2 regions of the Allocoprococcus similis genome follow, and region 1 is predicted to be linked to the other one. Evidence: riboswitches for the same ligand, from Rfam matches in the RefSeq annotation. Region 1 holds a riboswitch; the other holds the start of a gene.
What was found. A riboswitch is a leader RNA that binds a small molecule or an ion and turns the genes downstream of it on or off. The one in region 1 is predicted to bind cobalamin.
Positions count from the first base shown of each region.

Region 2: linked by a shared signal. The riboswitch ahead of ACYQ5K_RS02985 (hypothetical protein) and the one ahead of ACYQ5K_RS01530 (sirohydrochlorin cobaltochelatase) in region 1 are both predicted to bind cobalamin.

Region 1 is NZ_BAAHSG010000003.1:71,472-76,764, reverse strand. It holds gene ACYQ5K_RS01545 (MalY/PatB family protein) at 1-516, shown strand, start outside; gene ACYQ5K_RS01540 (Na+/H+ antiporter NhaC family protein) at 546-1,853, shown strand; gene ACYQ5K_RS01535 (MATE family efflux transporter) at 1,873-3,207, shown strand; cobalamin riboswitch at 3,332-3,524, shown strand; gene ACYQ5K_RS01530 (sirohydrochlorin cobaltochelatase) at 3,728-4,927, shown strand; gene ACYQ5K_RS01525 (hypothetical protein) at 4,949-5,293, shown strand, end outside.
Region 2 is NZ_BAAHSG010000006.1:107,173-112,465, reverse strand. It holds gene ACYQ5K_RS02990 (ABC transporter substrate-binding protein) at 1-616, opposite strand, end outside; gene ACYQ5K_RS02985 (hypothetical protein) at 702-3,569, opposite strand; cobalamin riboswitch at 3,847-4,041, opposite strand; gene ACYQ5K_RS02980 ([FeFe] hydrogenase, group A) at 4,341-5,293, opposite strand, start outside.

The DNA of each region.
Region 1 (5,293 bases):
CGTCAGATTCTTGCGCTCTACAGCTCACCGGGAAAGACATTCAACGTGGCAGGACTTCAGCCGGCAAATATCATCATTCCAAACGAAGAGCTGCGAAAAAAATACCAGTGGGCGAATACCCAGGCAGCTTACAGTCAGGGAAGCCTGATGGGACAGCTTGCTGTCAAGGTATGTTATACAAAAGGTGCCGAATGGGTAGATGAACTGGTACAGTATATTTACGAAAATGTACAGTATATGAGCAAGTTCGTGAAAGAGAATTTCCCGAAGGCGAAGATGGTAGAGCCGGAAGGAACCTATCTGGTATGGGTTGATTTCTCCGGGTACGGATTCAGCAATGAAGAGCTGGAACATCTGATGCTGGAGGAAGCGAAATTGTGGCTGGATTCCGGAATTATCTTCGGACCGGAGACTGCACAGTTTGAAAGATTTAATGTAGCGTGTCCGCGTGCAACGGTAGAGCAGGCACTGACACAGCTGAAAGACGCACTGGATAAGCATCTGGCAGCAAAATAATATAAAAAAAGGATTGAGAGGAAAAAAAGATGGACAGACAAAAGAAAAATATGGGGGCAGTGGCATTTCTCCCATTGATCGTATTTCTGGTATGTTATGTAGGGTGTGGGATTACATTTACACTGCTTGGAGCAGACGAACCGTTCGGAAAGTTTCCGCGTCACGTCGCACTTCTTGCAGGTTGTGCGGTAGCACTTCTCCTTAACCGTGGCATGGGTGTACAGGATAAGCTGAATATTATGACAACGAACATGGGAAATTCAGGAGTTATGATGATCGTTCTGATCTACCTGATGGCTGGTGGATTCCAGGGAGCAGCAGCGGCAATGGGCGGAAAAGATTCGGTTGTGAATCTCTGTCTGCATTTTATTCCGGTGAAGCTTTTAGTTCCGGGTGTATTTTTGATGTGCTGTTTTATTTCTACATCGATCGGAACATCCATGGGAACGATTGCAGCGATGGCTCCGATTGCGATCAATGTGGCACAGGGAGCGCATTTAAATGTTGCGGTAGTCGGTGCGGCAGTGATCGGAGGATCTTATTTTGGAGATAACCTTTCCATGATTTCAGATACAACCATTTCGGCAGCAGAAGGATGTGGTTCTGAGATGAAAGACAAATTTAAAATGAACTTTTTCATTGCTCTTCCGGCGGCAATTGTGGCAATAATCCTGTACTCGATTTTTGGCGGAGTCGGAAGCGGAGCAATCGAAGCAGGAAGCTATAGTATCATCGAAGTCCTTCCTTATTTCATTGTTCTGATTGCGGCACTTATGGGAGTTAATGTTGCGGTAGTCCTTTTTGTAGGAATACTTGCATCCGGTATCATTGGACTTTGTGTTGGAAGCTGTGGACTTTTTGAATGGATCCAGGCAATTGGAAGTGGTATGAGCGATATGTTCAGCATCAGTATCGTTGCGATTTTAGTATCTGGTATTATCGGTCTTGTACGTGAATATGGCGGTGTTGAATGGCTGGTGGGCGCGATTAGCGGCAAGATCAAGAGCAGACGTGGTGCGGAATATGGAATCGGACTGATGTCAGGTATCCTTTCCGCAGCTATGGTAAATAATACGATCGCGATCATTGTTACCTGTCCGATCGCAAAAGAAATCGGGGAAAAATATAAGATCGCACCGAAGAGACTTGCCAGTCTGGTGGATATCTTTGCCTGCGCATTTATTGCACTGATGCCACATGATGGTGGTATGCTGATGATTACGGCACTTGCTGATGTATCACCACTTAATGTACTGAAATATTCGTTCTATATGTTTGGACTGATCATTGCGACCTGCGTTACGATACAGTTCGGATTGATGGACAAGAAGAATTAGACAGGATGAAATTTAGAATATGAAAGATCTTACAAAGGGAAAACCGTCCACACTGATACTGGCTTTTGCGCTGCCGATCTTTTTCGCAAATCTTCTGCAGCTTACATACAGTCTTGTGGATACCAGAATTGTCGGAACTTTCCTGGGAGAGGACGCGCTGGCAGCTGTCGGCGCGACCACAACCCTGAGCAATCTGATCATAGGATTTCTGCAGGGACTTTCTGGTGGGTTCGCCATTATTATCGCACAGAAATTCGGTGCAAAGGATTATAAAAGTGTTAAGAAATCATTCGCAATGTCGCTGACCATGGGTACAGGAATTGCGTTATTTTTTACAGTATTCGGGCTGATTTTTCTACAGCCGATTTTGAACATACTGAATGTTCCGGCAAATCTGATGGGAACAGCAAAAAGCTATATTTTCGTAATCATCGCAGGACTTGTGGCGACCTTTCTCTATGATGCCTGTGCAGCTGCGCTCCGCTCACTGGGTGACACGGTAACACCGCTGGTGATCCTGGCAATTTCAGTTGCACTGAATATTATCGGAGATTTGTTTTTTGTTGTAGTACTGAAAAGCGGCGTACAGGGAGCTGCAATCGCAACGGTACTTGCACAGGCGATTGCATTTGTTGTCTGCTGGATCTACATGGTAAAGAGATATGAATTATTAAGACTTGGCCGGGAGGATTTTAGAGATCCAAATCCAACAATGGTGAAAAATATGCTTGGTGCGGGAATGTCTATGGGATTTATGAGTTCTCTGATCAATATTGGATCTCTGACACTTCAGACTGCGATCAATAAGCTGGGAACCGATTATATTGTGGCACAGACAGCAGCAAGAAAACTGACCGAAATGTTCATGATCATGTTTACCGTATTTGGAAATACCATGGCGACCTACTGTGGACAGAATCTGGGTGCCGGAAAGATTGACCGGATCAAAAAAGGGATCTGGCTTGCGATTTTTTATACCTGTATCTGGTGTACCCTTGTGATCGTGGCAAGTTACACGATCGGAGACAAGCTGGTCTATCTGGTAACAGGGACACATAATGAGAATGTGATCTTAAATGCGACCAGATATCTGAAATTTGATACGTTATTTTATTATGTAACAGCCGTGATCTGTGTGGTGAGAAATGCCATGCAGGGATTGGATGGCCATATTACACCGATCGTATCCAGTACACTGGAGATGCTTGGGAAAATTGTGATCGCATTTACACTGGTCCCGCATCTTGGATATACGGGTGTTATCATTGCAGAGCCGATCGTGTGGTTTATTATGGTAATCCCGTTGATCGTGCAGATTTTCCGGATGCCGGTGCTGAAGAAGGCAAACGGATAGATTTGTTTTATGATAATGAAGAAGAGGAGTTTTGTGTAATGCAAAACTCCTCTTGACATTTCGGGAGAGTAAGTTTCTTGACACTGCTCATAAGCCTGTGCTAGAATAGGCTTGTTTCAAAAAAATACATACAGATGCGTAAGGTGTCAATCAGGCAGAATGTCTGGATTGGTGAAAAGGGAAACAGGTGCAAGTCCTGTGCGAACTCGTCACCGTAATTTGCAAGCTTTGGCTGTTGTACCACTGGGAAACCGGGAAGGAAAGCCACAAGCGTCTGAGCAATCAGTCGGGAGACCTGCCTTTCGCAGTACGGGAACGGAAAGTTCATGCCACGAGTAACTGGCAGTACGAAAGACAGAGACTTTGGACTGATTCTGCACAGAGCAGAAGGTCAGTTTCTTTTTTGTACGCCCTCGTTATAGAATACGGGGGATTTTTTGTGTTTGCGAAAAATATGCTGTAAAGTGTGCGTGGAAATTTTTGATTCCTGAATGTATGACAAAAGTCAGGGAGGATCAAGATGAAAAAACGAGTATTAGTTGCATTACTTGCAACAGCACTTACTGTATCCATGATGGCTGGATGCGGAAACAAAAAGACCGAAGATACTTCTTCTGCAAAAACAGAGGAAACTTCAAAGGACAGCGATCAGGAGGCGGCAGACAAAGTGGCAAAGCTGATCGATGACATTTATGTACAGGAAAGAACAGATAAGACAGATGAACAGTGCAAAGCTGCAAAAGAAGCATGGGATAAGCTTACCGATGCACAGAAAGAGCTGGTAGAAGGCGAGAACGCTGACCCGGATTATTTCGGAAGAGATACAGGTGATGCATCGAAAGATGATCCGCTGAACGAAGATAATATTGGAGAAAATGAAATTCTGGTTGTAAGCTTTGGTACATCCTTCAATGACAGCCGTGCAAAGGATATCGGCGGTATCGAAAAAGCACTTCAGGCAGCATATCCGGACTGGTCTGTAAGAAGAGCATTTACAGCACAGATCATCATCAATCATGTACAGGCCCGTGATGATGAAAAGATCGATAACATGGATCAGGCACTGGAAAGAGCAATCGACAACGGGGTTAAGAACCTGGTCGTACAGCCGACACATCTGATGCATGGCGCAGAGTATGATGAGCTGACAGAAGCAGTTGAGAGTTACAAAGATAAATTTGAATCTGTAAAAATTGCAGAACCGCTTCTTGGTGAAGTAGGAACAGATGAGACAGCAGTTAATGAAGATAAAGCAGAAGTTGCAGAAGCAATCACTTCAGAAGCTGTTAAGACAGCTGGATTTGACAGCCTCGATGCAGCTAAGGAAGATGGAACAGCTTTTGTATTCATGGGACATGGAACTTCTCATACAGCAAAGATCAGTTACTCTCAGATGCAGACCCAGATGAATGATCTTGGTTATGACAATGTATTTATCGGAACTGTAGAAGGTGAACCGGAAGATACATCTTGTGAAGCAGTCATCGGAAAGCTTAAAGCTGCAGGATACAAGAAAGTAATCCTTCGTCCTCTGATGGTTGTAGCAGGAGACCATGCAAACAACGATATGGCAGGCGATGATGACGATTCCTGGAAGAGCCAGTTTGAAGCATCGGGAGCATTTAACAGCATTGATACACAGATCGCAGGTCTTGGTGGAATCGATGCAATCCAGCAGATCTATGTAGCACATACACAGGCTGCAATTGATGCAGAATAATATAAAAGAGGGAATTAGAATATGAAGAAAAAACTGTTAGTATTGGTACTTTCTGCTGTAATGGCAGTGGGAATGATGAGTGGATGCGGTGCGAAGTCAGACACATCGGATGGGGAAGCAAAGGTGGAACAGGAAGCTTCTTCAAAGGAAGACAAAAAGGAAGAGACACCAAAGTGTGAACTGGAAGATGGAACTTACACAGCAGAGTTCAAGACTGACAGTGGAATGTTTCATGTAAATGAAGCGAATGACGGAAAAGGAACACTTACGGTAAAAGACGGTAAAATGACGATTCATGTCAGTCTTCATTCCAAACATATCGTAAATCTGTTTGTTGGAAAAGCAAAGGATGCGAAAAAAGACGGA
Region 2 (5,293 bases), on a different contig from region 1:
CCAGAGATTCGATCATCTCCTGTACCTTCGGTGTGTGAAGGATCATGGTCGATTCGATGGCAAGATCACAGTCCTCATCTACCAGCATCTCATAATCCGGTTCACTGTATTTCCCGGCAAATTTCATTTTCCCGTCTTCCATCGCTTTGACCGCATTCTCAATGTACCATCCGGAAGCCTGGGTACCTGTCATTGTGATATTATCCAGAGAATCTATCGCATTAAAAAGTGCCATCGCAGATGTCGCCGCAAGATAAATATGATCCAGCGGCTGCTGAAGGATCACGTAATCCTCATCAGCTCCATCCGGCACATCCTGGTCCTCCGGGACGACCAGAAATTTTGCATCGTCTTTGATATCGATCATCTTATAGCCGTCTTTGTAGTAATATACCTGAAAACCTTCGGCGTATTCCAGATCCATCGTGGATTCATAGGTGAGTCCGTCAATCTCCGGACCTTTTTTTTCTTTGGCACTTTCTTTCGTACTGCTGCTTTCTGTTTTTTTTGTATCTGTTGTATTCTTTTTCGTCTGCCCGCATCCGGTCAGTGCTGCCGTCCCAAGCAGCACTGTACTTAAAAGAATACACCCCAGACGCATCGTTCTCTTTTTCATTTTCTACCTCTGTATGTAACAAATATGGTACATGATCTCTTTATCTGCCGGAAATTCCGTCTGATTTTCCTTTAAAATCATGTATCTAGTTCTCTGTAGCAGAATCCGCACTGTCTGTCAGGCCAAACACTGCCTCGTAAACCTTGCTCCACTCTGCTTTTGCATCATCCTTTTCCTCATCTGCTGACCGGTCAACGATCATCGGAACATCCAGAAGAACAAATTTTTCTGCCAGCTCTTCGTATCTCTTCTGCTGATCCTCTACAGACATTTTCTTCTCGTTCTTTTCGTCCGGAAGAATTTTATTTGAAAGAATCGCAAGATCACATTTGCTCTTCATCAGCTTTTTGTTTTCCGGTTTCTTATAGGTTCCTGCATAGATGATCTTCTTGGCTTTCATTGCTTTTGCAATGCCTTCTACCTTACAGTTCTTCTGTTTTACACCTACTGATGTAATCTGGTCTGTTGCATTCAGCTTATCCAGGATTTCCAGTACTTCCTCAGAACCTACATATGCAGACTTCTTTGGCTTCTGGATCACGATCATTTCTTTGTCCAGACCTGCCGGAATCTCTGCATCTTCCGGGACGATCAGATAACGGACGATCTTTGCTTTGTAAAGCGCAAGCTGTTCTTCCTGTGCCGGTGTCAGTCCGGAATCTGCAGTGTCTTCTTTATCCGTACTTTCCTTGCTCTTGCTGTCTTCTTTTGCATCCTTCTGTTTCTGGTCGATTTCAAGAAGGGTAATGCCCTGATCATAATGATAGATCTTGAAGTACTCTGCATGCTCTACCTTTGTCTCAGACTGATAAGAAAGTCCCATGATCTCCGGCGCTTTCTCATCCAGTGTATCTGCACTTAAATTGGTCTCTCCACTTACTGTAGTTCCGTCTGCTTTTGCTGCAGCACTTAAGTAAATGAAAATCGAATAGCTGATTTCATGCGCTGTTGACATCTTGGTTGTCATACCGATGATCGTATTATTTTTATTTAATTCTACCGGAATAACAAATGTAGACGTACTGCCGGTTGCTGTCGGATAATAGGTATTTCCATTCGCCTTTACATAGCCATAAGAACCACTGCTAAATACAATGGTAGCATATGCCTGACCGCCTGTCACGGTAATCTTGGTACAACTGATGCTGACCTTTCCGGTTCCGCCTGACCAGGAGAATTTATCCGGTGTATAGACACCGTCTGCAAGTGTTGTTGCACTGTTTACACGGGCAGTTCCACCATTTAAATCTGCCTCGTATTTGGATTCTTTGTCCGGGATCTGGTTTGTTCCTGTATTGCCGGAAATGGTGCCGGTTCCGGAGTTGGTGTTCTGGCTGGTGTTATTTCCCTGGTTAGTGTTGCCATTATTATTGGTATTTCCATTTGCTGAGCCATTGCTGTCCAGATTTTTCATGCCTGCTGAGGCGAATGTAATAACATAATCATACCATTTCTTTCCTTTTTTGCCATATGCCGCGATCTGAATTCCTGTATCTAATAAAGAAACTGGAACTGTAAAAGTATGAACCCCATTCTTTTCTCCACAAGATATCCTCTTTGACGGATCAGCAAGCATTGCTTCTGCAGAGTTTCCCATATATACTTGCGTATATCCTGTTCCACTTAAAGTAAGTTCTGCAACCATCTCTCCGTTTTTGGATGTAAGAGTACAGTCTGTTACTTTGAACATAACCTGTTCTCCCTTAAGTGTTTTCGTGTCTACATTTACTTTATAAGTTCCATCACTTACCTGAACATATTTACTCATTCCTTCTGTCTTGAATGTTAATGTACGATCATACCAGTTACCACTTTTTTCCCCATGCGCTGCAATCTGAATCCCAGTATTCATGCTCTCCACTGGCACTGTAAATACATATTTTCCTTCTGCGTTTACAGAATACCCAATCAGTTGATCTTCCGAAGCACTTGCCGCAGCTTCCTTACTTCCCATATATAACTTATCGTATCCGGTTCCACTAAGTGTAATATCTGCCTGCATTTTACCACCAACAGAAGTCAGTACGCAGTTCACTACACGAAACATTCCACTATCTGAAACTGCATCAACATCCACCACATATTTTCCAGTATCCAGTACATTCTTGTCCTCATTTCCCGGTTTCTGGTTTTCGCCGCTTCCGGTTCCCGGTTTGCTCTCTCCTGAATTGCCTCCCTGTTCAGGATTTTCTGTGTCGTCTTTTTTATTTTCTGCTGACGATGAGATATGAAGCGTGTAATCTCCGTCTGCTTTCCTACTCACCCAACCTCTCTCTTGGCTATGTGGTACAAAGGCAACATCCGTTCCATCTGCTGACAATGGAAGTTCAAACGTAAATAAATACCCTTTGCTTGTTCCCGTTCCAACTATCGCCTTTTCGTCTTTCCGTTCAACTGTATCAGCTTTACTTCCAATATAAATTTTATTGTAAGTTGTATTCTCTGTTTTTATCGAAACTTTCAGGTGATCATTTTCTTTTACAACAGAAGACAGTCCAACCTTAAACATTGCAAAATCACTGGTAACATTTTTCGCTTCCTGCGCCTTCACTTCCCCGGCATTTCCCGCTGTTTCTTTCGACTTAACCTTCTGCTCCTCTGCAGCCTTCTCTTCGCTTTTTCCGTCTTCGCCCGCTTCTTTCTTCTCTGCCTCGGTTACATTCCCTGTTGTCGCATTTTCTCCTGCTTTCGGCTCTTCCTGACTCTTCTGATTCTCGTCCGTTCCCTGCCCGGCAGTCGTTTCTTCTTCCTGTCCAGTCACTTCTTCAGCCGGCTGCCCTGTAGCATCTGCCGCACCAATTTCCCCGTCCGTTACTTCTACGGTCTGCTGACCTGATTCTGTATTTTCTACTCCTGCTACTGCACTGTCCTCAGCGTAAGCATAAGAAACCGGTGTAACCGACATTGCAACTGCCATGAAAAGTGCAAGAAACTGTTTTGAATCTCTCTTCATAATCTAACTCTTCCTCCTGATGTCCTGATCTTCTGTCGCTTGACGGCTCGATGATGTACATTCGCCAAATTCAGCTCCTTGTGCAAGCACAAATATGCACTTGACTCATCGTATGCACAAAAAAATCTGCTTCCTTTTTCCTGAAAGCAGACTTCACCTACACCCTCTGCCACCGGAACTATTCTCCGTATATATGGCAGCACAAAAATCCTGCTTTCATACTCTGTATGAAGCAAGATATCATTTCTTTGTGTATGTAAACGCGCTTTCATCGGAAGCAATTTACTCTCTTTCAGCAGGTCTCCTGGCTTATGGATCTTAACAAAGCTGCACCTTCTCACATTTTTATGCAATGGCATGCCGCCGCTTTGCTCCTCATTTACAGTGACCGGATCGCTCAGGACTTTCACCTGATTCCCTTTTAAGCCGACCAGAAATTTTTCTGTCGGGCACTGAAAAAGTACCTTTATTTTTTCTTACTCACTATAACAGATATGTTTCTTCTTGACAAGAGTCATCTTTCCTGGTTTTTTCCCCTGTTTTTTCCGAACCCCATTAAAAATCCCGGAAGTTTTTGTTTCAAAATCGGCACCTTAATGACTATATGTTTATAATAATTTCATACCGCTCTTTTACATATTTATATATAGAAAGCGAAGGGTATCGAAATAAGCAAAAAAGTACCAGTGAATGTATGGAAATTCTCTAAAATGAAACAATGCAGCCGCCAGATCGACGACTGCATTGTCTTATGCTCTTTTTCATACAATTTTATTTTTTCGCTGCCTCAAAATTACGATGAAGTAATTCGTGGGTTTTACCTTTCAAAAGTCCATCATATAATGACAGAATCAGCGGATTCTCGTTCGACTTCTTGATCTGCGTATTGATATCGGTATCATACAGACCTTTGCTTCTGGCTACCCTGCTTCTCGGACCTGCCGGGACTGGCTGTCCGCCGCCCATGATACATCCGCGCCTGCATGCCATAACCTCAACAAAATCATAATGTACTTCGCCCTTCTGGATCTTCTTCATCAGCGCATCTGCATTTCCAAGTCCACTGACAACAGCTGCATGGATAGTACGTCCGTTGTAATCAAACTCTACTTCTTTCAGCCCTTCTTCTCCACGAACTCCACTGAATTTGATCTTATCCATTTCCACACGGTTATGTCCTTCACGAAGGCGCCTCAATACGGCTTCTGTCACACCACCGGTTACTCCGAAGATCACACCTGCACCAGATCCGATACCAAACGGCATATCGGATGCTTCGATCTCCAGATTTTCAAAGCGGATACCGGATTTCCGGATCATTGTGATCAGTTCTGTTGTAGTCAGTACATAATCAATATCCTGTTTTCCATTCGTAGAAGATTCCGGTCTTAAAATCTCTTCTTTTTTTGCAGTACACGGCATGATCGATACAGAGACAATTCTCTTTCCACCATTCTTTTCCGGATCCTTATAGTATTCACGTATCACAGAACCAAACATCTGCTGCGGTGAACGACAGGTTGACAGATTTTTTGCCAGATCCGGATAACGGTTCTCACAGAATTTTACCCATGCCGGACAGCAGGATGTAAATAATGGAAGGTTTTCTCCGGATGCAAGTCGTTCAAGAAGCTCTTCAGATTCCTCGATCACCGTAAGGTCTGCACCATAAGAAGTATCATAAACTTCATCAAATCCTAGGCGGTGCAACACATTGACGAGTT